3 regions of the Mesorhizobium sp. M5C.F.Ca.ET.164.01.1.1 genome follow, and region 1 is predicted to be linked to each of the others. Evidence: riboswitches for the same ligand, from Rfam matches in the RefSeq annotation. Region 1 holds a riboswitch; each other region holds the start of a gene.

What was found. Region 1 has a riboswitch for thiamine pyrophosphate ahead of thiB (thiamine ABC transporter substrate binding subunit). Riboswitches for the same ligand answer to the same signal wherever they lie in the genome.
Region 2: it holds a riboswitch for thiamine pyrophosphate, as region 1 does, so the genes downstream of both, EN807_RS10165 (hypothetical protein) here and thiB (thiamine ABC transporter substrate binding subunit) in region 1, are expected to answer to the same signal.
Region 3: it holds a riboswitch for thiamine pyrophosphate, as region 1 does, so the genes downstream of both, EN807_RS13880 (YkoF family thiamine/hydroxymethylpyrimidine-binding protein) here and thiB (thiamine ABC transporter substrate binding subunit) in region 1, are expected to answer to the same signal.

The regions. Positions count from the first base shown of each region.
Region 1 is NZ_SRTG01000001.1:1,423,571-1,434,076, forward strand. It holds gene EN807_RS06875 (hypothetical protein) at 1-500, shown strand, start outside; partial or broken gene EN807_RS06880 (CcdB family protein) at 534-677, opposite strand; gene EN807_RS06885 (ABC-F family ATP-binding cassette domain-containing protein) at 702-2,522, opposite strand; gene EN807_RS06890 (thiamine diphosphokinase) at 2,524-3,168, opposite strand; TPP riboswitch at 3,271-3,385, shown strand; gene thiB (thiamine ABC transporter substrate binding subunit) at 3,429-4,442, shown strand; gene thiP (thiamine/thiamine pyrophosphate ABC transporter permease) at 4,692-6,311, shown strand; gene thiQ (thiamine ABC transporter ATP-binding protein) at 6,308-7,078, shown strand; gene EN807_RS06915 (M48 family metalloprotease) at 7,376-8,803, shown strand; gene EN807_RS06920 (RNA polymerase factor sigma-32) at 8,806-9,669, opposite strand; gene EN807_RS06925 (amino acid ABC transporter substrate-binding protein) at 10,001-10,506, shown strand, end outside.
Region 2 is NZ_SRTG01000001.1:2,057,609-2,068,114, reverse strand. It holds gene EN807_RS10185 (ABC transporter permease) at 1-10, opposite strand, end outside; gene EN807_RS10180 (ATP-binding cassette domain-containing protein) at 7-1,017, opposite strand; gene EN807_RS10175 (superoxide dismutase family protein) at 1,116-1,625, opposite strand; gene EN807_RS10170 (sulfite exporter TauE/SafE family protein) at 1,757-2,533, opposite strand; TPP riboswitch at 2,788-2,900, shown strand; gene EN807_RS10165 (hypothetical protein) at 2,891-3,097, shown strand; gene EN807_RS10160 (ABC transporter permease) at 3,123-3,923, shown strand; gene EN807_RS10155 (ABC transporter ATP-binding protein) at 3,920-4,678, shown strand; gene EN807_RS10150 (ABC transporter substrate-binding protein) at 4,681-5,688, shown strand; gene EN807_RS35465 (hypothetical protein) at 5,750-5,914, shown strand; gene EN807_RS10145 (AI-2E family transporter) at 5,947-7,062, opposite strand; gene EN807_RS10140 (aldehyde dehydrogenase family protein) at 7,739-9,250, opposite strand; gene EN807_RS10130 (RNA polymerase sigma factor) at 9,491-10,506, opposite strand, start outside.
Region 3 is NZ_SRTG01000001.1:2,831,632-2,842,137, forward strand. It holds gene EN807_RS13870 (NAD(P)/FAD-dependent oxidoreductase) at 1-417, opposite strand, end outside; gene EN807_RS13875 (aspartate aminotransferase family protein) at 693-2,069, shown strand; TPP riboswitch at 2,215-2,326, shown strand; gene EN807_RS13880 (YkoF family thiamine/hydroxymethylpyrimidine-binding protein) at 2,317-2,919, shown strand; gene EN807_RS13885 (alcohol dehydrogenase family protein) at 3,021-4,169, opposite strand; gene EN807_RS13890 (aspartate aminotransferase family protein) at 4,178-5,557, opposite strand; gene EN807_RS13895 (NAD-dependent succinate-semialdehyde dehydrogenase) at 5,593-7,086, opposite strand; gene EN807_RS13900 (Lrp/AsnC family transcriptional regulator) at 7,215-7,703, opposite strand; gene EN807_RS13905 (PLP-dependent aminotransferase family protein) at 7,787-9,172, shown strand; gene ehuA (ectoine/hydroxyectoine ABC transporter ATP-binding protein EhuA) at 9,297-10,082, shown strand; gene ehuB (ectoine/hydroxyectoine ABC transporter substrate-binding protein EhuB) at 10,176-10,506, shown strand, end outside.

The DNA of each region.
Region 1 (10,506 bases):
CGGCCGAGCCCGGCAGCATCGTCTGGTCGCTGGTGCAGGAATCGCCCGGCGGCAATCTGCCGCCCGAGCCGGCAATCCGCGCCGAAGCGAGCATTCCGGGCAAGGACGTGCAGCTGCGCATGACCATCCGCCGCAACACCGACCAGACACTACCGGCCAGCCATATCATCGAGATGATTTTCCTGACGCCCGATGGTTTCGACGGCGGCGGCGTCGACAATATCCTGCGCGTCGCCATGAAGGGCTCTGAACAGGATGCCGGCAGCCCGCTGATCGGCATCCCGGCGAAGATCGCCGACGGCTTCTTCCTGGTCGCTCTCAACGACACCAAGGCGGACGAAGACGCCAATCTGACCCTGCTCCGGGGGCAGAACTGGATCGACGTGCCGGTCGTCTACAAGACCGGACGGCGGGCGCTGCTCACCATGGAAAAGGGCATTCCCGGCGAGAAGGTGTTCGACGAGGCGCTGAAGGCCTGGCAAACAAAAACGGCGGGCTGAGGCCGGCTCACCAGCCTCAACGCTCCCTTTGGCTCAGAAGCCTTGGAACAGCATGTCGAGTGCGGCCACGATGTCGTCATGACGACTGGAAAGATTTCCTTCGGCAGCAGGCAATTCAAAAGCCATCAAGGCTGACATGAATTGAGTGACCATGACATGGTCACTGCCGTTGATCGTGAGGTGGGGTTTAGCATGCCATCCCTACCCCTCCATCTCCTCGCGCAGCATCTCCAGCTCCAGCCATTCCTCCTCGAGCGCTGCCAGCGTGGCGCGCTCCTTATCGAGCGCGGCGATGGTCTGCTGGAATGAGGCCGGGTCGCGCTCGTAATAGGCCGGGTCGGCGATGTTGTTCTCCAGCCGTGAGATCGAGGCGTTCACCGCCTCGATCTTCTTCGGCAGTGATTCCAGCGCGAATTTCTGCTTGAACGACAGTTTCTTTGCTGGACCCTTCGGCGCAGCTGCTTCGGTCCTGCCTGCCGCCGCCATTTCGCTGGTCTCCGCCTTCGGCCGCGCCTTGCGATCGTCCAGCCTGGTGCCGCCGCGCTGCGCCAGCATGTCGGAATAGCCGCCGGCATATTCGATCCAGCGGCCGCCGCCGTCCGGCGCGATCAGGCTGGTCACGGTGCGGTCGAGGAAATCGCGGTCGTGGCTGACCAGGATGACGGTACCGGCAAAACCGGCGACCAGCTCCTGCAGCAGTTCCAATGTCTCCATGTCGAGATCGTTGGTCGGCTCGTCGAGCACCAGCAGGTTCGCCGGTCGCGCCAGCACACGGGCGAGCAGCAGCCGCGCCCGCTCGCCGCCCGAAAGCTCGCGCACCGGCGTGCGCGCCTGTTCCGGCTTGAACAGGAAATCCTTCATATAGGAGACGACGTGGCGCTGCTCGCCATTGATGACAAGGTTCTCGCCGCGCCCGTCGGTGAGGTATTGCGCCAGCGTTTCGGCCGGGTCGACCGCCTCGCGCTTCTGGTCGAGCGTGGCGATCTCCAGATTGGTGCCGAGCCGCACCGAGCCTGAGTCCGGCTTCAATTCGCCGGTCAGCATCTTCAGCAGCGTCGTCTTGCCGGCGCCGTTCGGGCCGACCAGGCCGACACGATCGCCGCGCTGGATGCGGGTCGAGAAGCCCTTGACCACGGTAAGATCGCCAAAGCTCTTCTCGATGTTCTTGGCCTCGATCACCAGCTTGCCGGATTCGGCGGCGTCGCTGGCCACCATGGTCGCCGCACCCTCGGCGCCGCGATGGCCACGAAAACGCTGGCGCATGGTCTGCAGTTCGCCGAGCCGGCGCATGTTGCGCTTGCGCCTTGCCGTCACGCCGTAGCGCAACCAGTGCTCCTCGCGTACGATCTGGCGGCCAAGCTTGTGCTGCTCGCGCTCTTCTTCTTCCAGCACGTTGTCGCGCCATTCCTCGAAATGGCCAAAGCCCTTGTCGAGCCTGCGGGTCTGGCCGCGATCGAGCCAGACAGTGGCGCGTGACACGCGCTCGAGGAAACGGCGGTCGTGCGAAATGACGATCAGTGCCGAAGAGGTGCGGGCAAGCTCCTCCTCCAGCCATTCGATGACCGACAGGTCGAGATGGTTTGTCGGCTCATCAAGGAGGAGAATGTCGGGCTCCGGCGCCATGACGCGGGCAAGGGCAGCACGGCGCGCCTCGCCGCCGGAGAGATCGTTCGGCGGTTCCTCGCCGGACAGGCCGAGATGCTCTATCAGATAGGTGGCGCGGTAGGGATCGTCGGCGGGTCCGAGCCCCGCCTCGACGTAGGCGCGGACGCTGGCGAAACCGTCCATGTCGGGCATTTGCGGCAGGTAGCGCACTGTCGCCGAAGGCTGGCGGAACACCTCGCCGTCCTGCGGCTCGATCAATCCCGCAGCGATCTTGAGCAACGTCGACTTGCCCGAGCCGTTGCGGCCGACCAAAGCGATCTTGTCGCCCGCCGACGACGTCAGTTCCGCTCCGTCGAGCAGCGGCGTGCCACCGAAGGTCAGTTTTATCCCGTCGAGATTGAGAAGTGGCGGCGCCATGTCAGCTTTCGGTAAGGGGGAATGGGTGGGCGAGCAACAGCGCGCGGCCGCTGCCCAGCGCGATTTCGAGCCGGCCCTTGACCTCATTGGAAATGGTCAGCGACGAGCCGAACGCCATCTCGATATGGTTCAGCGGCCATTTGGCGCCGGTCACGGTCAGGCCGGAAAGGTCGGAAAAGCCGAGAATCGAAAACAGCGTGCCATCGGCGTAGTCGAAGCCGGCCTTTCCGCGAGGCAAGGGGATGCCTTCCTGTGCGCCGCTGCTCAAAAGCACCTCCGTCCCTGCCTCGGCCAGTCGGACGCTGAGCGCCAGGTGCAAGAAGGCGTGGTCGGTCCGCTTGCCACCGAACGCGCCGGCAAGCACGAGGCTGGTCGCGCCGCGTTCGAGCGCGGCGGCGATAGCCAGTTCGCCGTCGGTCTTGTCCTTTTCTGCCGGAAACACCTGGCGGGGTACGGCGGCCAGCTCGTCCGGCAAATCCGCCGGCACCGAATCGAAGTCGCCGACCCAGAGTTCCGGCGTCAGGCTCAGCGTCCGGGCATGGCTCATGCCGGCGTCGGCGGCGATGACACGCGTGCCAGCGACCTGGCGGTCGAGCAGCGGGGTGCGGATAAGATCGCCGCCAAGCAGGATGGTGAATTTGCTCATATGCGTGGCCCTTACCAGCCCTGCTTGCGAAACGGAAGGCCGCGTTCCGGATGCCCGGCAAACTTCCGCTTGCGCCACGCCTGGGCCGGGCCTATGTGTCGAAACGCTCTAACGGGGTGCTGGACGCGATCTTCGCGGACCAGCTGAGAGGCAACCATGCCAACCCGCTGAACCTGATCCGGTTTGTACCGGCGGAGGGATTAGACGTTTCGGACAGCCCGACGCCTCAATTCCTTTCAACGTGAACGAAGGAGGCGCCGATGCGCGCGTTTTTATACACTCTTGTTTCGGCAATGCTGCTTGCGGCGGCCGTTCTCGCCGGCATCGGGCCGGCATCCGCGCAGGAAAAACTCACCGTCTATACCTATGAGAGCTTCACCGCCGACTGGGGTCCAGGCCCCGCGGTGAAGAAGGCCTTCGAGGCCGAATGCGGCTGTACTCTCGAATTCGTCGCGGTCGCCGACGGCGTCGCCCTGCTCAACCGCGTCAAGCTGGAAGGCGCCGCAACCAAGGCCGACATCGTGCTCGGCCTCGACACCAATCTGACGGCCGAAGCCAAGGCCACCGGCCTGTTTTCGCCGCATGGCGTCGTCATCGACGTCAATGTGCCGGGTGGCTGGAGCGACAATATTTTCGTGCCGTTCGACTATGGCTATTTCGCTGTCGTCTACGACACCGAAAAGCTAAAGACCCCGCCGAAGAGCCTGAAGGAATTGGTCGAGGGCAATGCCGATGAGAAGATCGTCATCCAGGATCCGCGCACCTCGACGCCCGGTCTCGGCCTGCTGTTGTGGGTGAGGTCGGTCTATGGCGACAAGGCGCCGGAAGCCTGGGCCAAGCTTAAGGCAAAGGTGCTCACCGTGACGCCGGGCTGGAGCGAGGCCTATGGCCTGTTCACCAAGGGTGAGGCGCCGATGGTGCTGTCCTATACCACGTCGCCGGCCTATCACATGGTCGCCGAAAACACCGAACGCTATCAGGCGGCGTCCTTCGAGGAGGGCGAGTATCTGCAGATCGAGGTTGCCGGCATAACCACCAGGGGTGCGAACAACCCGTTGGCCAAACAGTTCCTGACTTTTATGAGCGGGCCGAAATTCCAGGATGTGATCCCCGAGACCAACTGGATGTTTCCTGCCGGCAAAACTGACAAGCCGCTCAATCCGGCCTTCGACAAGCTCGTCAAGCCGACCAAGACTTTGCTGTTCAGCCCCGAAGAGGTCGCCGCCAACCGCAAGGCCTGGGTCGACGAATGGCTGTCGGTGATGAGCAAGTAGCTTGTGGATTGAAAGATGATCACTCTACGGCGCCCCCCCTCTGTCCTGCCGGACGTCTCCCCCTCAAGGGGGAGATCGAATGTCACTTCCGCTTTCGCCAATCGCAACAGTCGAAAGATTGAGGCGAGGGTAAAGCAGCCAATCTCCCCCCTTGAGGGGGAAATGTCCGGCAGGAGAGAGGAGCGTGGGCGGGAACTCGGCCTCAGCCATATTTTCTGCTTCGACGATCGTTGAACCAGGCAGGGCGGCATGCATACCGGATATCCTGCCGATCCCCGCGTCACCGCCGGCACCATCGCGCTTGCCGCTGTTGCGCTGCTGATCGGCGGAGCGTTCGCCGGGCTCATCCTTGAAGCTACACGCAACCCGACCGGCGCCGCGTCGACTTTCGATTCCTACCTCTTCCGTGTCGCCCGTTTCACGCTGTGGCAGGCTTTGCTGTCGACACTGCTTTCCGTCGTGCCGGCGCTGTTCGTTGCGCGGGCGCTGTCGCGGCATCCGCGCTTCTTTGGTCGTGGCTTGATCCTGCAGCTCTTCGCCGTGCCGCTTGCGCTGCCGGCCATCGTCGCCGCACTCGGCATTCTGGCTCTCTATGGCCGTGCCGGCTATTTCGCCGGCGTGCTCACCGCGATTGGCGGTCAGGGCTGGCCGGGCATATACGGCCTGTCCGGCATCCTCGTAGCCCATGTCTTCTTCAATCTGCCGCTGGCGACGCGGCTGTTCCTCGAGGCGCTGGCGACAGTGCCGGCCGACCAGTGGCGGCTGGCGAGCCAGCTCGGCATGGGCGCCAGACCCGCATTCCGGTTGATCGAATGGCCGACGCTGCGTGCGGCACTGCCAGGCGTCGCCGGGCTTGTCTTCATGCTCTGCATCACTTCCTTTACCATCGTGCTCACGCTGGGCGGCGGGCCGCGCGCGACCACACTGGAGGTCGCCATCTATCAGGCGCTGCGTTTCGATTTCGATCCTGCCCGCGCAGTGACGCTGACACTGCTGCAGATCGCGCTGACCTTCATCGTGGTACTTGCATTGGTGCGGCTTGGCGCCAACACCGTCGGCGACACCAACCTGCCGGTGGCACCGCGCCGGTATCTTTCGGCTGGTACGGCCGAGACCGTGCTGAACGCAGCATCGATCGTTCTGGCATTGCTGTTCGTCGCCGGGCCGATGGCGGCCACGGTGACGTCAGGCCTTGGCGCCGATCTCGGCCGGCTGGCGGCCGAGCGCGCGGTGCGGCAGGCAACGCTGACCAGCGCCGTGCTCGCCTTGCTGGCGGCGCTGCTTTCAGTGGCGCTGTCGCTGTCGCTCGTCATGGCACGACGTGCGCTGGCCTTGAGGCGTCGCGTCGACGCCAAGACGCTGCTCGAATACGCCACCGATACCGGCGCCGGCTTTGTCCTCGTCGTGCCGCCCATCCTCATCGGCGCCGGCTGGTTCCTTCTCCTGCGTACTTTCAGCGATGTCTTTGCCATCGCCCCTGTCATGGTCGTCGCCGTCAACGCAGTGATGGCGATGCCGTTTGCCATTCGCGCCATTCGCCCCGGCTATGATGCGGCGAGCGAACGCCACGAACGGCTCTGTTTGCTGCTTGGCATTTCGGGCTGGGATCGGTTCCGGCTGGTCGACTGGCCGTCGCTGCGGCGGCCGCTCGCCACCGGTTTCGCATTCGCGATGGCTTTGTCGCTCGGCGATCTCGGCGTCATTGCCCTGTTCGGCAGCGACTCCCTGCAGACGCTGCCCTATCTCTTGCTGTCGCGCATGGGCAGCTACCGCACTATGGACGCGGCAGGCCTGGCATTGCTGCTCGGCCTGGTCTGTCTCGCGCTTGTCCTGGCCGCGGACTGGCTGGGACGGGGAGAAAAATCATGACGCTCAACAGCGAAAGCGGTACGGCTGTGCGGCTGGAAAAGGTCTCGTTCAGCTATGGTGAAGCGCCGTTTTTATTCGATGTCGAGTTCGCCGCCTCGAAGATCACCGCCATCATGGGGCCGAGCGGTTCGGGAAAATCGACACTGCTCAATCTGGTGGCCGGCTTCGAGACGCCGCGATCGGGCCGCGTGCTGATCGGCGGCGCCGATTTCGGCGCCAAACCGCCTTCGGCGCGGCCGGTGTCAATGGTGTTCCAGGAAAACAATCTCTTTGCCCATCTTTCGGTCGAACGAAATGTCGGCCTTGGCCGCTCGCCGTCGCTCAGGCTGACCGAGGCCGACCACGCTGCAGTCGCCGCGGCGCTCAAGCGCGTCGGCCTTGCCGGCAAGCAACAGCGCCTGCCGCGCGAACTCTCCGGTGGCGAGCGGCAACGCGTCGCGCTCGCCCGCGTCCTGGTGCGCGACCGGCCGGTGCTCTTGCTCGACGAACCGTTCGCCTCGCTCGGACCGGCCTTGCGCGACGACATGCTCGATCTGGTAGCCGACGTTCATGCAGAGCGGCGCATGACGGTGCTGTTCGTCACGCATCAGCCGGAGGATGCCCACCGTATCGGCCAGGACATGGTGTTCCTGGACAATGGAACGGTTGCCGCAACCGGGACTGTCGCCGATTTTTTTACCAAGGCTGGACCGGAAGCCTTCCGGCACTATATCGGTGCAGGTCCGTTTGGCGCGGGATCACGAGATGTTGCCCGGAAGCGGACATAATTTACGGCCAAACCGGCTTCAGGCGATGTGGTGCTTGCTTGCCATGGTCAAAGTAGTGTGGCTAGGTCCTCCGATACTGGTCCGGCATAGGTTGTGATTTGCCACTTCGGTGTCATGCGTGCTCGTGGGCGCGAAGGACGCTGTGGCAGTTGATTGTGCGTATGATCCTTTCTGAAAATCGATGCCCGATTTTCGGGGCCATGTGCTGAGACCCGAAAGGAAGCTGTTCTGCCGACCGGCACCGACAGAGTGAGAAGGAAACCGCTGGCGCGCTTCCTCGCGCTGGCCGGCTTTGCCATGGCGCTGGCAAGCTGCCAGATGTTCACGCCTCCGGACGTTCAGGAATCCGGCTTCCAGCCTTCCAACAAACCGATCACGGTCGACAATGTCGCCGCCAACGGCAAGCTCGCCGAAATGGCGAAGGCGCAGCACCCGCGCATCCTCGCCACCTATGGCGGCGAGTATTCCGATCCCAAGCTCGAGCGCATGGTCGCCAAGGTCGTCGGCAGCCTGACCGTGGTGTCCGCCAACCCGACCCAGACCTACCGCATCACCATCCTCAATTCGCCCAACGTCAATGCTTTCGCGCTGCCGGGCGGCTATCTCTACATCACACGGGGCCTGTTGGCGCTGGCCAACGATTCGGCCGAGCTCGCCGCGGTCATCGCGCATGAAATGGGCCACGTCACTGCAAACCACGGCTTGCAGCGCCAGCAGCTCGAGGCTGAGGAGGGGTTTGCGACCAAGGTCGTCTCGGATGTGCTCGGCGACAGCCCGACCGCCAAGGCGGCACTGATCCGCGGCAAGCTGCGGCTTGCCCAGTTCTCGCGCAATCAGGAGCTTGAGGCCGACGGCATCGGCATCAAGTCGATCGGCGAGGCGGGCTTCGATCCCTTTGCCGCCGGCCGCTTCCTGCAGTCCATGTCGGCCTACACCGATTTCCGCTCTATCAGCGGCGCCACCGACGCCAGCCTCGACTTCCTGGCGACGCATCCCAACACGCCGCAACGCATCGATCTGGCGCAGCGTCATGCCCGCCAGTTCGGTGCGCCCGGCGTCGGCACGCGCGACCGCGACGCCTTCCTCGCCGGCATAGACGGCCTGCTCTACGGCGACACACCGGAGGAGGGCTATGTGCGTGGCGAAACCTTCCTGCATCCAGGGCTCGGCGTGTCGTTCTCGGTGCCCGATGGCTTCATCATCGACAACTCGGCCGCGGCGGTGACGGCAACCGGGCCAGGCGACATAGCGATCCGCTTCGACGGCGTTTCGATCGACAAGAGCCGCTCGCTGACCGACTACATCCGCAGCGGCTGGGTGGCCGGTCTCGACGAAAGCAGCGTGCGACAGGAAACGATCAATGGCAACGAGGCGGCGACGGCGCATGCCAGCGCCGAGGGCTGGCAGTTCGACATCGCGGTGATCCGCGCCGGCGGTCAGGTCTACCGTCTGTTGACCGCGGCACCTTCCGCCAGCACCTCGCTGGATGCCGTGGCGCGCTCGGTCAGCGGCTCGTTCCGTATCTTGAGCGCAACCGAGAAAGCGGCGCTGAAGCCGCTGCATATCCGCGTCGTCACGGTGCGGCCCGGACAGACCATGGGCTCTCTCGCCGCGCAGATGGTCGGTGTCGATCGCAAGCTGGACCTGTTCAGGGTGCTCAACGCGATGTCGCCTGGTGCAGCAGTTTCCGCCGGCGATAAGGTCAAGATCATCACCGACAAATAGACTCAGGCGGCTGTCGCCAGAAACTCGGGGTTTTGCTTCACCAGCGCTATCTTGAGCTTTTCCATGGCGCGTGCCTCGATCTGGCGGACGCGCTCCTTGGAGATGCCGAGCGCCTCGCCGAGGGCTTCGAGCGTCGCGCCCTCGTCGCTCAGCCGGCGCTCCTCAATGATCCTGAGCTCGCGGGCATTGAGCGCGCCGAGCGCCGTTTTCAGCCAGACAGAGCGGCGTTCGACATCGATCGTGTCGCCTACGACCTCGTCCGGCAGAGGATCGTCCGAAACCAGGAAATCCATTCGCTCGGTGGCGCCCGCATCGTCGGCGAGCGGCTGGTTGAGCGAGCTATCCGGGGCCGAAAGGCGGGAGTCCATCATCGCCACGTCGGCCTCCGAGACGCCGAGCGCCACCGACACCTCGCGGTAGAGCGAGGTATTCGAGATCGGCTCGGCGCCGTTCGCCAAGCGGGCGCGCAGGCGCCGCAAGTTGAAGAACAGCGCCTTTTGCGCCGAACTGGTGCCGCCACGCACGATCGACCAGTTGCGCAGGATATAGTCCTGCATCGAGGCGCGGATCCACCATGTCGCATAGGTCGAAAACCGCACCTCGCGCTCCGGTTCAAAACGGGCCGCTGCCTCCAGCAGGCCGACATGGCCTTCCTGGACAAGGTCGCCGAGCGGCAGACCGTAGTGGCGGAATTTCGAGGCCATGGAAATGACCAGCCGCATATGCGCCATGGCGATTTGGTGCAGCGCCTGCTGGTCGTTGTCTTGCTTCCAGCGCAGCGCGAGAAGATGCTCCTCGTCGCGCTCGAGATAGGGGGCTTTCATCGCCGCGCGGACCATGGTTCGCCCTGCCATATCTTCCATCATGCCACGCTCCCTGTTCCGGGCGTTGCGGTACGATCGCTCGACCCTGAGCTGGCATCGAGGTTGAATTGGCGACGCCGCGCCCTACAACAGCCAAGAACGTGCCACGCGGGTGAATGGTTCCGCCGCTGATGTCGCGTGGATTGCACTGGCGAAAGCTCGTTGCGGCGGTCGCTACGCGGTCGGTTGGCGTGACTCGATGTTGTTTTGAGAATTGGATTTCAAAGGCGTCTTATTTTTGAAATCCGGTTCCTTATTTCGCCAGCCTGCATCTGTCAGTTTCCGGTGCTCAACAAATGCGCCGGACGCCGGCCAAGGACGGAATCACAGAAAAATGAAATGGCTCAAATCGCTTATCGTCGCCGGAACACTGCAGGTTTTGGCCCTCACACCAGGCCATGCCGGCGCAAATCTCGATCAGATCAAGCAGGTCGGCCTCTTTAAGGTCGGCACCGAAGGCACCTATGCCCCCTTCACCTATCATGATGCCTCGGGTGCATTGGTCGGCTTCGACGTAGAGATAGCCCAGGCGATTGCCGAGCGCCTCGGCGTCAAGGCCGAATTCCTCGAAGGCAAATGGGACGGGCTGATCGCCGGCCTCGACGCCAAGCGTTATGACGCCGTCATCAATCAGGTCGGCATCACCGAGGCGCGCAAGGCCAAGTATGATTTCTCCGATCCCTATATCGCTTCCAAGGCGGTGCTGATCGTGCGCGGCGACAATACCGATATCAAGAGCTTTGCTGACCTCAAGGGCAAGAAGGCGGCGCAGTCGCTGACTTCGAATTTCGGCAAACTCGCCGAAACGAACGGCGCCGAGCTCGTCGGCACCGATGGTTT
Region 2 (10,506 bases), 630 kb from region 1:
TGTCGATCATGGCTTGTCGCCTTCCTTGCGGCTTTCACCCACGCCCGGCTGGCCCGTCAGCGCGAAGAAGACCTCCTCGAGGCTGGGTTGGCCCATGGAGAAATCCGACAGCTCGATGCCGGCGGCGACCAGATCGGCCAGCGCCTCGTTGGCGGTCTTCGCTGTGCCGGCAAGGACGGAGAGCTCCGCGCCTTCGGCACTGCGTTGGACAGGATGTTCCAGCCGGCGTTCGAGAATGGTCGCCGCTTGGTCCAGCCGTGCCACATCGGCGAGCGCGACATGGAGAAAGCCGGAGCCGGTGGCCGCCTTCAGTTCGCGGCTGGTACCTTCGGCGATCTTCCTGCCGTGGTCGATGACGGCGATGCGCGCTGCAAGTTGATCGGCCTCTTCGAGATATTGGGTGGTGAGCAGGATGGTGACGCCGGCCTCGGCGAGGCCGCGGATCATGCCCCAGACATCCTTGCGGGCGTTCGGGTCGAGGCCTGTAGTCGGCTCGTCGAGGAACAGCACGCCCGGCGTGACGACCAGCGAGGCGGCTATGTCGAGCCGCCTTCGCATGCCACCTGAATAGTCCCTCACCTGCTTCGTCGCCGCTTCGGACAAGCCGAAAGCCGCGAGCAAATCGTCCGCACGGGCTTTCGCGGCGCGACGGCGAAAACCCCAGAGTCGGGCGAGCAGGACGAGGTTCTCCCGGCCCGTCAAGTCCTCGTCGAGCGAAGCGAACTGCCCGGTCATCGCGATTGCCGCACGGACCTCATGCGGGGCCTGCACGAGATCGTGCCCCATCACGGTCGCGGAGCCGGCGTCGGGGCGCGACAGCGTCGCGAGCATCCGCATCAGCGTTGTCTTGCCGGCGCCGTTCGGGCCCAGGATGGCGAAAATCATGCCGCGCGGCACATCGAGATTGATACCATCGACCGCGCGCAGTTTGCCGAATGTCTTGACCAGGCCGCGGGCGGAAATGGCTGACTGGGCAAGGCCCATAGAAGGCACACCCATAGGAGAAGTATCGTTCATGCAATCATCACGCTAGAGGTTCCGACCATCCGCCTGGCCGCCGAGGCTGAAGAGCCGGTCAGATCATATGTCGGACAGGTATCTACTCATTTCGGTTTTCACTCGATCACGGCGCAGGCCTGACGATTTCCGGCATCACCTGCAGGCTGGCTTTTGTAGTCGTCCTGTCCGCCGTGGATCATCAATACCTTGCCTCGTATGGCCGTATCTCCACCATCCAGCTTGACCACGCTGTTGAAAGCCTGGGCACGCAAAACGCCGTCGGGGCCGACCCGCTGATTTGGCATATCGCCCGCGTGCGGGCCTTTCCCGGTGAGGTATCCATGTTCGGCATTCGTCGGATTGAAATGCCCACCGGCCGAGGCATGGCCGGTCTGATGGTCGCACTTTCCGGTTTCGTGAACATGGAATGCAACCCATTCACCCGCCGGCAGTCCTGTTATCTCCAACGCTATCAGCACGCCGTGCGCCGTCTCGGTCAGCGTGGCCGTTCCGTTCTTCTCGCCAGCCATGTTGACGAATTCGGCTTTCGCGGTCGCGGTGTCCTGAGCCGCTGCAGGCATCGCGACCGCCAGCGCCAACCCTGCTGTTGCAACCAATTTTTTCATTACTCGTCCTCCGGTTGTCCAAGGAAGCCAAACATCAAGGGGGTCTCTTCGTTCCATTTGGGAATTGAGTTTTTGTCTCCGGCACGGCCGCCAGGGAAGCGACGCCGACAACTTTTTCGATGTGCCTCAGTTTACACCCATTCGAAGAGTTGCGCGGTTTGCCAGCCAGCCAGCAGTATGATGAGGATACCAACGAGCCTGAGTAGCGTCTTTTCTGCGATTGACTTCACTACCCATCCGGCCATCGGCGCTGCGACTACGCCGCCAAGGATCAAGCCGGCGACAGAGAGTAGATTTTCCGTTAGCTCTCCTGCCTCCTCCCAGTGGCCGGTTAGCACCGCAAACAAGAAGGTCAGAGACACCGAGAGCGTGATGAGGAACTCGCTGGCATTTACCGTACCAATAACGTAGCGGGGCGTCCCGCCAAAACCGAGAAGGCCCGTTGTTACGATGGGTCCCCATCCGCCACCCCCTGCCGCATCGAGAAATCCACCACCAAGTCCAAGGGGAGGTACCGCGCTTGCAGGGACCGGATTGCTTGGGATACGCCGGAAGGAACGGAACAGGAGCCAAGCTCCGACGAGCGCAAGGTATGTGGTCACATATGGCTTCATGATCGCTCCCTCAAACGAGGTGAGCACAAAAGCGCCGAGAACGCCGCCGAGAACGCCAAACGGCATCAGCCGCCAGAAAAGCTTCCAGTCGATGTTGCGGTGATAGAGGTGAGCCGAACCCGAGGCCGCTGTGGTAAACAGCTCAGCCGCGTGAACTGAAGCCGAAGCGTGTGCAGGAGACACGCCAAACCCCAGCAGTGTTGTCGAGCAAACCACGCCGTAGGCCATGCCGAGAGCCCCGTCCACGGCTTGAGCTACAAACCCTACGAGCGCAAAAAGAATGAACTCTTGCATTTGGCTCTCCAACAAAGCGCGGGTCGCAATTGCCGAAAAGACAATTCACCAAACGCCTGGCATCGACAATGGAGACGACGAACGGGAAATTGTCCACTCGATCGACGCCTTTCCTGTACCTTCAGTCATTCAGCCTCTCAGGATATCGAGCGCGACCTCTCGAGTTGGTTGTTCGGGTAGCCGCACCTCCTCTGACCTGAGGTTTCACGGGTCGGGCGCGGACTTGCAGCTCCGCCCCATATCTGTTTAATTGCCGCCATCCACAGGGGTGCTCCGTATCGTCGGGGCTGAGAGATGGGCTGCAAGCCCGTAAACCCTAGAGCTGATCTGGATAATACCAGCGGAGCGAGGCGGGCGATGTTTTCTGACGTACAGATTTCTCTTTATCCGACGACCGGCGATTTCGGCGGTGTCGTCATCTCCGCGACGCTCGATGCGCTCGACCTTTGTCGCAATCGGTTGCGCATAGGCACAGGCGATATTTCGACGCTGCCGGTCGGCCGGCTCCAGGGCCATGTCACGATCGAGCTTACGGTTTCGGCCAACAGCCCGGCCCCGCGCTGATCTTTTCGCGCCAGGCAGGTCTCGCATGTCCCAATCTTTCTCCGCCGCGCCGCGAATCGCAGCCTTGTTCGCCAAGATCGGACCGGCCCTGCTATCGGTCGGCACGCTGGTTTTGGCTTGGGAGCTCTATGCGCGCATCTCGGGCATCTCACCCACGACGCTGCCCGCTCCGTCACGAGTCCTCGCCCAGGCCATCCACCAGCGTCAGGCGCTGTTCGAGAACACCGTGCCGACGATCAGCGCCACATTGGTGGGCTTCGCCTGCTCGCTGGCCGTTGCCTTCCTTCTTTCGGTGCTGATCGATTTCTTCAAGCCGCTGCGCCGCGCCCTATTCCCGGTCTTCATCATCAGCCAGACCCTGCCGCTGGTGGCGATCGCCCCGCTGATCGTTCTCTGGTTCGGCTTCGGGCTGACGCCGAAGATCATGCTGGTCGCCCTCGTGACTTTCTTTCCCATGCTGGTCGCGCTGGTGCAGGGTTATGAATCGACGGATCGGGACATCTCGGCGCTTCTGAGTTCGATGGGCGCTTCCCGCATGCGCATTTTCCTGCTGGCCCGCCTGCCCTCCTCGCTGCCATATTTCTTCGCCGGGCTGCGCATCTCGATCACCTATGCCGTGGTGGGCGCCATCTTCGCGGAATATGCCGGCGCGGCCAAAGGGCTCGGCATCTACATGCTCAACGCCAAGAACAATTTCCGGCCCGATCTCGTGCTCGCAGCCGTGCTGATCAGCGCCTTGCTCACGCTGGCCCTGTTTGCCGCCACGGTGCTGATCCAGCGCGCCGCCATGCCATGGGAGCGGCTCGATGCCGCACGAAAGTCATGAGCAGGCGGCTGGAGCTGCGCCAGGTCAGCAAGCGTTTTGGCGGCATTGACGTGCTTGCCGGCATCACCCTGCATGTCGAGCCGGGCGAATTCGTTTCAATCCTCGGCCCCTCCGGAGCCGGCAAATCCACGATCTTCAAATTGCTGACGGGTGGTCTCGAAGGCCACGGCGGCGGCGTCGACTTCGACGGGCGGCCATTGGCCGACGCGCGCCGACCGTTTGCCTTCATGCCACAACACGGTGCCCTGATGCCTTGGCGCACGGTTATCGACAACACCGCGCTGGGCTTGGAAATGCAAGGCATGTCCCGCAAGGCGGCGGGCGACAAGGTGGCGCCGCTCTTCGGCGAATTCGGCCTTGCGGGCTTCGAGCAAAAGTATCCGGCGCAGCTCTCGGGCGGAATGCGCCAGCGCGCCGCGCTGTTGCGTACCGTCGTGCAGGACCGCGCCATGCTGTTGCTCGACGAACCGTTCGGCGCACTCGACGCCCTCACGCGCACCGGCATGCAGCGCTGGCTTCAGATGATGTGGGACCGACACCGCTGGACCGTCTTGCTGATCACCCACGACGTGCGCGAGGCAGTCTTCCTGTCCGACCGCATCTATGTGCTGAGCGGCCGCCCCGCCCGCGTGCTGCGCGAAATCGCCATACCTCTTCCGCGCCCGCGCACGGATCTTGCCTCGCCGGAAGCCAGCGCCATCGAAGCCGACATCCTCGATACCCTGCTCGATCCACAGCCCGCCCAAAGGACTTGACCATGCTTTCCAGACGCCTCTTCATCGCTGCCGCATTGATCACCGGGCTCGGACCCGTCAAGTCCGTCCGCGCCCAGCAGACTGTCACCGTCGCACTAGACTGGACACCGAACACAAACCATGTCGGGCTCTATGTCGCCCAGGCGAAAGGCTTCTACGCCGAGGCCGGGCTCGACGTGCAGATCCTGCCCTACAGCGACACTGCGGCCGGTACGCTGATCGCCAACCGCGTGGCCGATTTCGGTATATTGGGATCCATAGGATTGTTCACCCAACGCACCGCCGGGGCCGACCTCGTCGCCACCTACGCAATCATGCAGACAGAAACCGGCAGGCTGGTGTTCAATGCCGACCGCGCCGATATACAGTCCCCAAGGGACCTGGACGGCCTGACCTATGGCGGTTTCGGCAGCGCCTGGGAGAATGCGCTGATCGGCACCATCATCCGCCATGATGGCGGCGAGGGCAAATTCGAAACGGTGACGCTGGGCACCTCCGCCTATGAGGCCTTGGCCAATGGCGCAGTCGATTTTACGCTCGAAGTCTACACTTGGGAGGGGATCAAAGCGGAACTTGACGGCAAGGCCCAGCGCGCCTTCCGCTACGCCGATTTCGGCGTGCCCGACCAACACACCAATTTCATTGGCTCGAGCCGGCCCTACCTCGAAAAGAACAAGGACACGGCAACCGGGTTCATCGCCGCGACCAGGCGCGGCTATGCCTTCGCCGTCGAACATCCGCAAGAAGCGGCTGATATCCTGATCGCAGCAAACAGCGACGTGCTGACCGACCGTCCGCTGATCGAAGCTTCCCTGAAGGCGCTGGTCGACGGCCACTATCTGCAAAGCCCCACCGGCGCGATCGGCATAATCGATCCAGCAAAGATGGAGGCGATCGGCGACTACCTGTTCGAGGCCGGCGCCCTGCGCGACAGCGATGGGAACCTGATCGGCGAACGCCCCGATTTCGCGGCCTATTACAGCAACGCCTATATAGCCGGCGAAAAATGAGCCCGCCGCTGTGCATATACCTCAATGCCGTGATCTTTGGCCTCGGCAGTTACGAGGCCGGTTGGCGCTCCCGAAAAGCGACCCGCTTGCCTCGACTAGCCTCGACTATTGGGTCGATCAGCAAAGCTTCATCGACGACGTGATGCCTTTGCTGGAGCGTTCGGAAGCTTTCGACGCTGGGGGTGAGCGCATCCTTCGCGAGCGATACGGCCTGCCAAGTCTTTAGGTCTAGAATCGAACAGGGGCGCGTGGCGGTGCTTATTCACGACCGGGCGCGGCTCTCGACTGACGTGATGGCTTCGTGTCTTGCTTTGGCGTCAGTTCCGCCCCGGGTTGGCCGTTCAATCGTTTCTTGAGGATGTCAATGAGGCTGATGGTGACCGCGATCACCGCAGGGCCGAGGACGAGCCCGGATGCTCCAAAGAGGAGGATGCCACCGACCGCACCGATAAAGGCCATCACTGTGTGGAGCCGCAGCCGGCTCCCGACAAGCATCGGATAGAGCAGATTGTCGATGCCGGCGACGACGCCGCCGCCCCAGATGGTCAGGATCGCTGCGCTTGCCCAAGATCCTTCCAGAGCGAGATAGATCGCTGCCGGCACCCAGACCACGAATGCGCCGAGCACTGGCACGATGGCAAGAAGTCCCATTACCAGGCCCCAGAAGACCGGCGTGGGCAGGCCGAGCCACCAGAACATCAGGCCGCCCAGCGTTCCCTGCACAGCGGCGACAAAAACGGTGCCTATCAGGATCGCATGTACCGTCTCGGCAAGGCGGGACAGCATGTAGGCCGTCTCCGGTGCACGCAGTGGCGAAAGACGCTCGATCCCCCGCAGGGCGGATTCGCGGTCCCGCAGAAAATAGAACAGCAGATAGAATGTCAGCACGAACATCACGGCCTGATTGATCGAGCCGCGCAACAGCGATGTGCTTTGTCCCGTCAGCCATTGTACAAATGCGGCGACCGTGCCGGCCGGATCGAGTTGGTTCTCAATCCACTGGGCAACCGCCGAAAGCCCGGGGTAGCCCGACACGAATGTACCTGTGTTCCAACCCCGGATGACCTCCTCCAGATAGGTGGCGCCGTTTACCGCCTCGCGAACAAGCTGCTGTGCCACGAAGATGAGCGGCAGGCCGACTGCAACCGCCGCGATGCTGACCGACGTCAGTGCAGCCAGGTTTTGGTTCCTGAGCCTTTCCTCGACCCGTCGATGAGCCGGGTACAGGACGATTGCCAACACCAGCGCCCACGTCAATGCGGGCAAAAAAGGCAGCGCCAAGAGATAGCAGACATACAGACCGATCGCCGTCGCGGCCACGATGCCGAGCAATCTCATTTGTTTCATATCGGGCATCTGTTTCAGGTCGAGCACCTCTCGCCGTCTCGCAAACCAAGCGAGCCTAGTGGATTTCCCGACAAAATGGCAGCTTCCGTTGCCGCACCCCTACGGCTACGCCGCTGTGGAAAATGAAGAAAATGGCACGGACATTCTCGCTCATTGGGCTGGTGATGCTGACTGGGCGCCCGTGCCCGCTGCCGCACCGCGGCCTGCCCGGTCGTGGATGCTCTGACCTACGGCGGTTCTACAGCTCGCTCGCGGACTCGCAGCTTCACAGGACCAATAAAAAAAGGCCGGACTGTTAAAGTCCGGCCAGGCATGAAGGTTCAAAACCTCCAGAGGGGAACGCGCCGGACGCAATGGGAGGAAAACATCCGACGCGATGCGTATATGGGTCGGCTCGGGTGACGTTTCAACGAGATGTGGTGGGCCACATCTGCCGCTCCATAGAGCCACATCCGAAGAGTCATCGTCACGGTCCGCGGCAGCTTCGATTGCCGCTGACGAACAGGCGCGCATGCCGCGCGATCTCGCTACCGGCGCTCTACAGATTCCGCCAGATGGCGAGGGCACGGGATAGGCCGGCGTAGCTCGCGATCACCGATGCAGCTTTCGCAGACTGTTCCGGATCTCCCGGGCGCCGCTGACTGCGACCGAGATAAATTGTGGCAGCTATCGGCGTAGCCGCCACGACAAGGGTCTCACCAGCCTAGTCGATGTCGAAGGATACGCCCTGGGCCAGCGGCAGCGCCTTCGAATAATTCACCGTGTTGGTGGCTCGCCGCATATAGGCCTTCCAGGCGTCGGAGCCCGACTCGCGGCCGCCGCCGGTCTCCTTCTCGCCACCGAAGGCACCACCGATCTCCGCCCCCGATGTGCCTATGTTGACGTTAGCGATGCCGCAGTCAGACCCGTCCACACCGAGGAACCGCTCGGATTCCTGCAGGTCGCGTGTGAAGATCGACGATGACAGCCCCGCTCCGACCGCGTTGTGCTCGTCGAGCACGGCGTCGAAGTTAGAGTACTTCATCACATAGAGGATCGGCGCGAAGGTCTCTTCCGTCACCGGCGACACTTGCTTGGGCATCTCGACCAGCGCCGGACGAACGTAATAGGCGTCGGGATGGCCATTGTCGACCCGCGTGCCACCGGTCACCTTGCCGCCGTGAGCGGCGGCTTCCTTCAACGCGTTCTGCATGCCGTCGAAGGCTGCCTTGTCGATCAACGGTCCGACCAGCGCTGATGTCTCCAGCGGATTGCCGACCGAGACGCTTTCATAGGCCTTCTTCAGGCGCGGAACCAAGGCATCATAGATGCTCTCATGCACAAACAGGCGCCGCAGCGTCGTGCAGCGCTGCCCGGCCGTGCCCATGGCGCCGAACGCAACGGCGCGCAAGGCCATGTCGAGATCGGCGGTCTGGCAGACGATGCCGGCATTATTGCCGCCGAGCTCCAGTACAGCGCGGGCAAAGCGTTTCGCCAGCCGCGGACCGACATCCCTGCCCATGCGGGTCGAGCCGGTGGCCGAGACCAGCGGAACCCTGGGATGGTCGACCAGGATTTCGCCGACGGCGCGGTCGCCGATCAGCACCGACGTCAAGCCTTCCGGAGCATCGCCGAAACGCTCTGCCGCCCGCTCGAAGATCGCCTCGCAGGCGAGCGCCGTCAGCGGTGTCTTTTCCGACGGCTTCCAAACCACCGCGTCGCCGCAGACAAGCGCGAGCGCGGCATTCCACGACCACACCGCAACCGGGAAGTTGAAAGCGGAGATGACGCCGACCACACCCAGCGGATGCCAGGTTTCCATCATGCGATGACCAGGGCGCTCGGTGGCGATGGTCAAGCCGTACAATTGCCGGGAGAGGCCGACGGCGAAATCGCAGATGTCGATCATCTCCTGCACTTCACCGAGCCCTTCGGACGGGATCTTGCCGACTTCGATCGACACCAGCCGGCCGAGCTCGGCCTTGCGCGCGCGCAGCTCTTCGCCGAGCAGCCGCACCAGTTCGCCACGCTTCGGCGCCGGGACCAGACGCCACGCCTGGAAGGCCTTGTGGGCCTTGTCGATGGTCACCGCCGCATCGGCCGGCGAGATCGTCTTCAGCGCGGCAATCTGCTCCCCAGTCACCGGGCTGCGCACGATAAGATCGCCGCCCGAAAGCGCGTCCTCGGCGACGCCCAGTTTCGCCAGTAGCCCGGCTGTTTCCTTCGCAATCGTCATTTTCTTTTCCTTTCAGATCCCATCGCTCATGCATGTCGCCCAAAAGTGCGCAGCGGTTTTGGGACAACGACATGCATAAAACAAACTTAAAAGCACGTCGGTCGAAGCCTTGTGCCATGCCGTCTCCTGCGCCGATCGGCACATCAGGCGCTGTCATGGCGTGGCATTACTCGTTTCAGGGAAAAATCGCCACCCCGGCATGGTCTAAGCCAAGGTCAGACCGTTGAACCAGCGACTCGTTCAGCGCGCTGTCTGCGCGGTTCCCCGCGCGGCGCCTTCCTTCATCAGGCGGTCGATATGCATGCGGATATGGGCGGCCTCGGCTGCCGTGTTGGCAAGAGCGATGGCACGGTCGAAGGCGATACGTGCCTCCTCGCCACGGCCGAGCTGCATCAACAGGCCACCCTTGAGGCCGAAGAAGTGGAAATAGCCGGAAAGCCTTTGTTCCAACGGCTCGATCATGGCAAGTGCCGCTTCCGGCCCGCGCACCTTGGCGACCGCGACGGCGCGATTGAGCGTCACCACCGGCGACGGCTGCATCTGCTCGAGCAAGCCGTAGAGCAGGTCGATCTCGTTCCAGTCCGTATCCTCGGGCTTCGCCGCCCGCGCATGCAGGGCGGCGATCGCGGCCTGCACCTGGTAGGGACCGGGCTTCTGGTGGCGGAGCGCCTTGTCGACCAGCGCCAGCCCCTCGTCGATCATCTTGCGGCTCCACAGGCTGCGATCCTGATCTTCGAGCAGCACGATCTCGCCATTCTCGTCGAAACGCGCCGGCGCACGCGCATGCTGGAGAAGCAAAAGCGCCGTCAGGCCCATGATCTCCGGCTCGGTCTGGAACAGCCTAAGCAGCAGTCTGGCCAGCCGGATTGCTTCTTCGCAGAGCGGCGCGCGGGCCGGGGCCTCGCCGCTGTTGGTCGAATAGCCTTCGTTGAAGATCAGGTAGACCATGGCGGCGACGGCGGCGAGCCGTTCGGAGCGCTCGACCGCACCGGGCGTCTCGAACGGCACGCCGGCATCGGCGATGCGCGCCTTGGCACGGGTGATGCGCTGCTCCATGGCGCTTTCACCGACGAGAAAGGCGCGGGCGATCTGCCTGACGCTCAGGCCTGAAACAATGCGCAATGCCACGGCGATCTGCTGCGTCGCCGGCAGGTCGGGATGGCAGCAGATGAACAGCAGCCGCAATATGTCATCGCGGTAATGCGCGCCGTCCAACCGTTCGGCGATGTCGGTCTCGGCATCTTCCAGGTCGGAGA
Region 3 (10,506 bases), 1.4 Mb from region 1:
CAAAAGGGCCGCCGTGCATCGCAGCTTCGGCTCCAGCCTGCGCGCCTCGGCGGCGGTTAAGGGCGTCAGGTTGCCCGCGCCGCAAGCAGAGGCGTTGGCCAGGATGGAAGCGAGCACCGGCTCCTGTCCGGCATTCGTGGCGACGATGAGCTTGCCGCAGCGCGCATGCGGCACCGCCCGCTCCTGGCAATAACGGTAGAGCCTTTCCCGGCCTGCCACGCAGAGCCGGGCCTTCAGCGATCCGGCCGGATAGTGGATGCCGGCATGGATAACCTCGGAATTGCGCGAGCTAATCCCGGTGCCGATGGCGTTCTCGGCTTCGAGGATCAGGGTGTCCATGCCGCGCTGCGCCATCTCGCGCGCGATCGCGAGGCCGACGACCCCGGCGCCTGCAACGATGCAGTCGACATGGTCCACGATCAGGCCACCTCAGCCTCGATGTTGTGCCTGGTGAGCCGTTTAGGAATGACGGCTCGGCGATGCGCACAGCCGGCTTGTCGCAGGTTCTCGCGTTTTGCGGCCTCGAAGTTGAAATTCTGCATGTCTTCCGTCCATCCGCCAGCGCTTTCGAAAGGGCTTGACACCCTTACAAGAAACAGATGCAGCAAACAGCATTAATGCCAGAGGGACCTGCCGATGCGCGCCGAACGGCGGCAAGGACGCACGTCCCGGCATGCAGGACAGGAACCATCATGGACGCTCGACCGAATTCTCCCGAGGCTCGCGACATCAGCTACCACATGCACGGCTACACCAATGCCCGCAAGCATGAGGAAGCAGGGCCGCTCGTCATCGAGAAAGGCGACGGCATCTATGTCGAGGATCTCGCCGGCAACCGCTATATCGAAGCAATGGCCGGGCTTTGGAGCGTCGCGGTCGGCTTCTCCGAGAAGCGGCTGGTCGACGCGGCGGTGCGCCAGATGTCCAAGCTGCCTTACTATCACGACTTCGGTTCCAAATCGCATTCGCCGCTGATCGATCTCGCCGAGAAGCTTGTGCAGATGGCGCCAGTGTCGATGAGCAAGGCGTATTTCACCAATTCCGGCTCCGAGGCCAACGATACGGCCATGAAGATGATCTGGTACCGGTCCAATGCGCTCGGCCAGCCGGCACGCAAGAAGATCATCAGCCGCAATCGAGGCTATCACGGCGTCACCATTGCCGCGGCAAGCCTGACCGGACTGCCCAACAACCACATTTCCTTCGACCTGCCGATCGCCAATGTGCTGCACACGTCGACGCCGCACCACTGGCGCGAGGCGCTGCCAGGCGAGAGCGAAGAGCAGTTTTCGAGCCGGCTTGCCGACGACTTGGAAAAGCTGATCCTGGCCGAGGGCCCGGAAACCATCGCCGCCTTCTTCGGCGAACCGATTATGGGCGCCGGCGGCGTCATCGTTCCGCCGGCCGGCTACTGGGACAAGATCCAGGCGGTGCTGTCGAAATACGACATCCTGCTCGTTGCCGACGAAGTCATCTGCGGCTTTGGCCGAACCGGCGAAATGTTCGGCTCGCAGACCTTCGGCATCAGGCCCGACATCATGGTGCTGTCGAAACAGATCTCTTCATCCTACCTGCCGATCTCGGCCCTGCTGATCAACGAAAAAGTCTTCGAGCCGATTGCCGACGAAAGCAATCGCATCGGCACCTTCGGCCACGGCTTCACCGGCGGCGGCCATCCCGTTGCGGCCGCGGTCGCGTTGGAGAACCTGAAGCTGATCGAGGAGCGCGATCTCGTCGGCAATGCGCGCACGGTCGGCGCGCATATGCAGAATCGGCTGCGCAAGTTCGCTTCGCACCCGCTTGTCGACGAAGTGCGCGGCGTCGGCCTGATCGCGGCGGTCGAACTGGTCGGCGACAAGGCGGACAAGACGCCGTGGGAGACGGCCGGCGCGCTGGGCAGGCTCGTCAACGGTTTCATGCAGCAGAACGGCGTCATCTCGCGCAACATGGGCGACGCGCTGGCCTTCTGCCCGCCGCTGATCATCACCGAACCCCAGGTCGATCAGGTGGTCGATGCGTTTGAAAGATCGCTCGAAGGCGCGGTCAAGCAGGTCGGGTCACTGAACTGATCAGGTCGTCCGAAGGCAGAGGCTGAATGGGGGTCGGTGATTGGCGAAAGTCGGCAGCTTCGCTGGCGGCGCCACGCTCGGCAATTGGTCTGAAGCGATTGCCCTGGACCGTACTTGAACATCGTTCGCGCAGCTGCTACGTCGCCCATATCGACAGGGGCGCTCCGTATTGCCGGGGCTGAGATGGAAGGTGCAAGCCTTCGGTCCCTCAAGCTGATCTGGGTAATGCCAGCGGAGCGAGGCGACTATGTTTTCAGGTGCACAGATTTCCCTGTATCCGATGTGCGACGATTTCGTCGGCGTCATCCTCAAAGCAATTTCGGCGATGGATTTCTATCGGCCGAATTTCCGCATTGAGACCGACGACATCTCGACGCTGATCGTCGGCCCGCCGGAACAGCTTTTTCCGGCCATACGCGATCTGTTCGCCTCGGCGGCGGCAAGTGGTGTGCATTGCGTCTTGTCGGCGACGGTGTCGCGCGGCTGCCCCGGCGAGCCCGACGATCCAATCTGCACACCGATTTCCGGCAGCAGCCACGAACTCTCCCTGGCCGAGCGCATCGGCGCGGCGCGGGCGCATGTCGACGGTGCGAAAAAGCTCGAACAAGAGGTCACCGCGCAGTTCTCGCTCTATCCGCTCGGCGAAGGCCATCACATGGACGAGATCTACGGCTGCATCGACTTCCTCAAGACTTCGGGCGTCTTCGACAAGTCGAAGAACTTCTGCACCAAGCTGAGAGGCGACGCTGGGCCGGTGTTCGCGACGCTGTCGGAAGCCTTCCTTCGCTTCGGCGCGCCGCAAGGCCATGTCGCGCTCGACCTCACAGTGTCGGCGAACAGCCCGAGCTAAGGTGTGTCGATATTCAGGTGATGCCGGCCTGCGAACGGCGGTTCCCTGCGCTTCCGGTGCTCACGTACTTTAGTACGCTCCGCTCCGGTTCTCGGAAACCATCATTCTCGGCGCGGCCTGACCTGAATCTCAACACACCGGGTTGCTCTATCATTGGCGGCCGAAACGGCATCCGGAACGACCACCAGCTTGCCGACAAAGTCCTTGGCGATGAAATCCGCCTGGGCGCGGTGGAAATTGGAGAGCTTGTAGACACCGCCGACCAGCGGCCGGATCTTCTTCTCTTCGATGTAGCGGACGATACGGCGAAAGTCCGCACGCGTGCCCTGGCTGGAACCGTGCAGCTGCAACTGCTTGAGATACATGGTGCGCAGGTCGAGTTGCACGACCGGGCCGGCAATCGCGCCGGCCGTTGTGTAGCGGCCTTCGGGCCGAAGAATGCGCAAAAGGTCGTTGAAGATGGCGCCGCCGACCAGGTCGGCAACCACGTCGATCGGCTGGCCTCCGGTCGCCGCGTTCACGGCGGCGGGCAGGTCAGCCACGCCGCGGGTGATCACCGCCTCGGCGCCGATGTCGAGCACGGCCTGTTCCTTGCCCTTGCCGACGACGGCAAAGGGGATGGCGCCGCGCGCCCGCGCCAATTGCACGACGCCGGAGCCGACGCCGCCCGACGCGCCGGTGACCAGCACGCGCTCGCCAGCCCTTAGTGCGGCGCGTTCCAGCATCTGTTCGCCGGTGAGATAAGCGCAGCAGAAGGTGGCGAGTTCGACATCGGCCAGCTCGGTGGCGACGACATGGGCGTTCTCGGCCGGCACGGCCTGGTATTCGGCATAGCCGCCGTCGCGGCCGTGGCCCATATAGTCGATGTCGGCGAGGGAATCGTCGTCGCGGTTGTAGATCGAGAAATCGACCATCACCCGCTCGCCGATGCGGGCCGAAGAAACACCGTCGCCGACCGCGACGATGTGCCCGACGGTGTCGGTGCCCTGGATGCGCGGGAAGGTCAGTGTGTTGCCTTGCCGCCGCCAGGTCGACACGGCGGCAGCATCTTCTTCCGTGCCATAGGCACCCTGGCGCACCCAGACATCGGTGTTGTTCATGCCGCAAGCGGTCACCTTGACCAGCACTTCGTCAGGCGCGGGCGAAGGCACTTTCACGTCGGTGCGGTAGACGAGCTTTTCCGGCCCGCCGTGGCCGACCAGCTGCACGGCGGCCATGGTGGCGGGGAGGGTCTTGGTCATCGCGCTCATATCAGCCTTCAGACGTTGGCAAACACGCTTTTCACCGCATCAGCCGTTTTTGACACTACGATGTCGGCCTCTTCGCGCGTCAGGCAGAGCGGCGGCGCGAAGCCCAGAATGTCCCCCTGCGGCATGGCGCGGCCGATGACGCCGCGCTCGCCAAGGGCTGTCGCGACCTGCGGCCCGATCTTTTGCGAGGCATCGAAGAACACGCGGTCGTCCCGGTCGGCGACGAATTCGATTGCCGCCAGCATGCCGTCGCCGCGCACCTCGCCGACATTTTTGTGGCCGCCGACGGCTTTCGCTAGTTCGGCGCGGAAATAGGCGCCGGTCTCGCCGGCGTTGGTCACCAGGTCCATCTCGTCGATCAGTTCCAGGTTGGCGACGCCGGCGGCGACGCAGATCGGATGCGCCGAATAGGTCCAGCCATGACCGAGCGAGCCGAGCTTGTCGGAACCCTGCACCAGCACCTGCCAGACCTTGTCCGAGACGATGACGCCCGACAGCGGCGCATAGGCCGAAGTCAGGCCCTTGGCGATGGTGATCAGGTCGGGCTTGATACCGTAATGGTCGGAGCCGAACATCGTGCCCAGCCGGCCGAAGCCGGTGACCACTTCGTCGGCGACGAGCAGTACGTCGTACTTCTTCAACACTGCCTGGATTTTTTCCCAATAAAGAGCGGGCGGCGGCACTATGCCGCCGGTGCCGAGGATCGGCTCGCCGATGAAGGCGGCGACCGTGTCCGGGCCCTCAGCCAGTATCATTTCCTCCAGCTTGTCGGCGCAGTATTGGGAAAACTGCTCCTCGCTTATCGAGCGGTCGGCGCGGCGGAAGTAGTAGGGCGCCTCGGTGTGGAGGATCGGCGCGCGCGGCAGGTCGAAAGCGTTGTGGAACAGGTCGAGCCCGGTCAGCGACCCCGTCATGACGCCGGAGCCGTGATAGCCGCGCCAGCGCGAGATGATCTTCTTCTTCTCCGGCCGGCCGAGCACGTTGTTGTAGTACCAGATCAGCTTGATATTGGTTTCGTTGGCGTCGGAGCCGGAGAGGCCGAAATAGACCCTCGACATGCCTTGCGGGGCGCGGTCGATGATCATCTTGGAAAGCGTGATCGAGGCCTCGGTGCCGTGGCCGACATAGGCGTGGTAATAGGCCAGGTTCTTGGCCTGCGCGGCGATGGCATCGGCGATCTTCTGCCGGCCATAGCCGACATTGACGCAATAGAGCCCGGCGAAGGCATCGATGCTCTTGCGGCCATTATTGTCCCAGATGGTGACGCCTTCGCCGCCGGCGATCACGCGGGTCGGGCTCTCGCCGCGCGCGTGGGTACCCATATGGGTCGAGGGATGGAAGAAGTGGTCGCGGTCCCAGGCGGCGAGTTCGTTGGACTGGTCGAGCATCTTTTTTACTCCTGAGGAAAAGTGTCGGGCGCGGCTTACGCGACGTCAAGGCAGAGATATTTGAGATCGGTAAAGGCTTCGAGCCCGTGGCGCGAGCCCTCGCGGCCGATGCCGGACTGTTTGACGCCGCCGAAGGGGATCGGCGCCCCGGTGATCTTCACGCGGTTGATGGCGACCATGCCATAGTCGAGCGCGCGGCCCATGCGCAATTGGCGGCCGCCGTTCTCGGTGACCACGTAGGCGACAAGCCCGTATTCGGTGGCGTTGGCGCGAGCGATGACCTCGTCTTCACCGTCGAAGGGCGTGGCGGCGGCGACCGGACCAAACGTTTCCTCGCGCATGATCAGCGCGTCGTCGCTGACATCGGCGAGCAGGGTCGGGCGGTAGAACAGCGGTCCTGCAGAATCGCGTTTGCCGCCGGTGAGGCAGCGTGCGCCATGGGCGAGCGCATCGGCGACCTGCTCCTCGACCTTCTTGACCGCGCGCTCATGCATCAAGGGCCCGATGTCAGTGTCATCAGCCAGGCCATTGCCGGTCCGCAGCATCTCGATGCGCCTGGCGAAGGCGGCGCAGAAACGATCGTAGATCGGGCGCTGGACATAGATGCGGTTGGCGGCGAGGCAATCCTGGCCGGAAGTGGCGAATTTGGCATCGACGGCTATGGTCACAGCCTTGTCGAGATCGGCGTCGGCGAAGACGATCAGCGGCGCGTGGCCGCCAAGCTCCATCACCAGCCGCTTCATCGTCGGCGCACTTTGCGCGGCGATCAGCCTGCCGATCTCGGTCGAGCCGGTGAAGCTCATGGCCCGGACGCGAGCGTCTTCGCACATCCGCCCAACGATGGTCGAAGCCTTGCCGGTGAGAACGTTGAAGACGCCTGCCGGCAGGCCGGCGCGTTCGCCGAGCTCGGCCAGCGCCAGTGCCGACAGCGGCGTTTCCGACGAAGGGTGCGCGACGATGGTGCAGCCGGCGGCAAGGGCGGCCGCCGCCTTGCGGGTCAGCATGGCCGCGGGAAAATTCCACGGGGTGACAACGCCGACGACGCCGAGCGGTTCGCGCCGCACCATCATCTCGGCGTTTGGCAAGTGGCTGCTGACGCTTTCGGCGTTGAGCCGTTTTGCCTCCTCGGCATACCACTCGACGAAGGAGGCGGCGTAGTCGATCTCGCCAAGCGCTTCCCTAAGCGGCTTGCCCTGTTCGAGCGTCATCAACAGCGCCAGATCATCCTTGGCAGCGATGATCAGGTCGAACCATTTTCGCAGAATTCTCGCGCGTTCCTGTGGGAGAGCCGCGCGCCAGGAGGGAAAGGCGCGGGAGGCCGCGTCGATCGCCTTGCTCGTCTGCCTGCTATCGAGCGCGGCAACAAAGGCGACGGTGGCGCCGGTGGCAGGATCGGTCACCTCAAAACTCTCGGCGGCTTCACTCGCAGTCCAGTGGCCGTCGACATAGGCGAGTTCGCGCAGCAGCCGGCGGTCGGCGAGGCGGTCAAGCGCTTCATGGCGCTGTGGGCGGGCAAAATGCGCGGACATTTCGATGTCTCCCGTTCGAAGTGATACAGGAAGATTATTCGCGCGACCCAGACAGAGAGGCTGTTTCGGCGCCCGCGCGTAGAAAGATTGTCTCTATTGCATCGCTCGGGCGGACGATCTCTCTAGGGTCAGGACGCCGGCAACAGATCCGCCACCGGCAAGGCGACTTCCTCCTTCACTGTCTTGGTGACGATATAGGTAAAATAGCGGTCGATGCCGATCTCGCGTTCGAGCAGGACGTCGACCAGCCGCTGGTAGGCGTCGATGTCGCGCGCCATCACTTTCAGCAGATAGTCGACGCCGCCGCCCACCGACCAGCAGGCGACGATTTCGGGGACGTCGCGGATGACGCGCTCGAAGCGGTCGAAATCGGCCTGGCGGTGGTTGGCCAGCGTCACCTCCATCAGTACGGTTGCGACCGGCGCGACGGCGCGCATCGCAACCTTGGCGTGATAGCCGGCGACGATGCCGGCCTTTTCCAGCTTGCGCAGCCGCATCCAGCACGGCGTCGGCGACAGGCCAACCTTGTCGGCGAGCGCCAGCTTTGTGATGCGCCCGTCGCGCTGGACCGCGTCAAGGATTTTGAGGTCGATCTGATCGAGTTTCGGTGCGGCCATGAGCGTCCACTTTTTCGTCCCCGACACCATGACGGCGCATTATTTCGATTGTCAATTGCACTGATTTCGATCTCTAATATGTCATGACATTGTGGCGTCCAGATCCCGCGCTCATCCGGCGGCCGGCCTATCAGTCGCTCGCCGACCAGTTCGCGCGCGCCATTCATGATGGACGGCTAGCCAACGGCGCGCGGCTGCCAACGCATCGCCGGCTGGCCGACGAATTGAAGCTTTCGGTGCAGACAGTCAGTCGCGCCTATGAGGAACTGATCCGCCGGGGCCTGGTCTCCGGCGAGATCGGCCGCGGCAGCTTCGTGCAGACGCTGCGCCGCGAGCCCGAGCCGCCGTACCTGCCGGAGCGTCTTGGCGAGGTCATCGACCTCTCCATCCTGAAGCCGGTTTGCGAGCCGATGCATCTGGAGCGGCTGAAACAGGCGCTTGGCTGGCTTGCCGAGAACCTGCCGTCGAGCTCGGCGCTGTCGTTCCGGCCGAACATGGTGTTCCCGCGCCACCGCGCGGTGGCGGTCGAATGGCTGCGGCTGTGCGGTCTCGATGTGTCCGCGCAGAATGTCAGCCTGACCAACGGCGCCACGGTCGGCATGACGGTGGCACTGATGAGCGTGGCGCCGCCCGGTTCGACCGTCGCCACCGAGGCGATCGGCCACCACACTCTGATCCCGCTGGCGCGCTATCTCGGCTTCAACCTCGAGGGCCTGCCGATCGACGATAATGGCCTGATCCCGGAGGCGCTCGACGAGGCGTGCCAGCTTTCCGACATCCGCGCCGTATTCGTGCAGCCCTCGGTGATCAATCCGACCGCAACGCTTATTGGCGCCGCGCGGCGCGAGCAGATCGCCGCGGTGGCGCGCCGGCACGACATCGCCATCATCGAGAACGACGTGCTCGGCCCGCTGGTCGAGGGTCGTCCGCCGCCGGTCGCCGCCTTCGCGCCCGAGCGCACGCTCTACGTCACCTCCTTCACCAAGATCGTCGTGCCAGGCCTGCGCATCGGCTATCTCGCGGCGCCCGACCGCTATGTCGCCGCCGTCGCCAACCGGCATCTCGTCTCCAACTGGATGGCGACGCCGCTGGTGGCGGAGATCGCGACAAAATGGGTGACCGACGGCACGGCGATGGAGCTTGTCCGCTGGCAACGTTCGGCACTGCGGCGGCGGCAGGAGATTGCCGCTCAGGTGCTTGCCGGGGTCGACTATCGTGTCCATCGCGACGGATTGCATCTGTGGCTGCAGCTGCCCGGCGACCGCGCCGAGGAGAGTTTCGTCTCGCAGGCCCGTTTGCAGGGCGTGGCGATCGCGCCAGGCACATCCTTCCGTATTTCGCAGGGGCCCTGGCAGCCGGCAGTGCGCATCTCGCTGGGCTCGACTACCGAGGAGGAACTGCGCGCCGGCCTGAGCGTTGTCACCAAACTTCTGCTCGGCGATCCGGAGCATCTCCTGCTGGCGATCTAGGCGAAGATCGCCGCGGAATTGTGCGGAGCCAGAAACATTGTCATGAGTTTATTTTCCTGATTGACATGATTTGGCACGTTCCGCATCGTTGAAGGCACCAAGCTTCTCCAGCACGGGGAATTCATTGTCCGCGCCCATCATCAAGATCGACGGCATTTCGAAAAGCTTCGGCACCTTCAAGGTGTTGGACGGCCTGTCGATGCAGGTCATGCCGCGCGAGAAGCTGGCGCTGATCGGCCCATCCGGCTCAGGCAAGACGACGATCCTGCGCATCCTGATGACGCTGGAGAGGATCGACAGCGGCCACATCCAGATCGACGGCGAGCAGCTCTACCACATGGAGCGCAACGGCCAGTTGCTGCCCGCCGACGAACGGCATCTGGCAAGAATGCGCCAGAAGATCGGCATGGTCTTCCAGCTGTTCAACCTGTTTCCGCACAAGAGTGTCATCGACAACGTCACGCTGGCTCCGATCTTGACCAAGGGCATGTCGCGCGCCGCCGCCGAAAAACGGGCGATGGAACTGCTCGACATGGTCGGCATGGCCGACAAGGCCAGAGCGATGCCGGCGCAGCTCTCCGGTGGGCAGAAGCAGCGCGTTGCCATCGCTCGCGCCTTGGCGCTGCAGCCCAGGATCATGCTATTCGACGAGGTGACATCGGCGCTCGATCCGGAACTGGTCGAGGAGGTGCTGAACGTGTTGTGGCGGCTCTGCTCCGAGACAGACATGACCATGCTGCTCGTCACCCATGAAATGGGTTTTGCCCATGATTTCGCCGACCGGGTGCTGTTTTTCGACCGCGGGAAAATCGTCGAAGAAGGCAAGCCCGACGAGATTTTCCGCAATCCCAAGCAGGAGCGCACGCAAGGCTTCCTGAAGAAGATCATCGCGGCCGGACATCGCGTCTGACCGCCATGCCAAGGCGGCGAAGCCGTCCTCAAGGGGCGGCGAAGCCTCCTTTAGAACGACCAAACCAAGAAGAGAAGCAAGGAGTTGGGAACAATGAAGAAACTTGGCATTCTGGCCGGCGTGGCCGGTGTTGCACTAACCGCAATTCTGGCCGCCTCGACCGCGGGATCGGCCGACGACAGCAAGCTCGAAGAGCTCAAGGCACAGGGCTTCGCCCGCGTCGCCATTGCCAATGAGCCGCCCTACACGGCGGTTGCGGCCGACGGCAAGGTTTCGGGCGCGGCGCCCGATGTGGCGCGTGAAATCTTTAAGCGCCTCGGCGTCAACGACATCGTCGCCTCGATCTCGGAATATGGCGCCATGATTCCCGGCCTGCAGGCCGGCCGTTTCGACGTCGTTACCGCCGGCCTGTTTATGAAGCCGG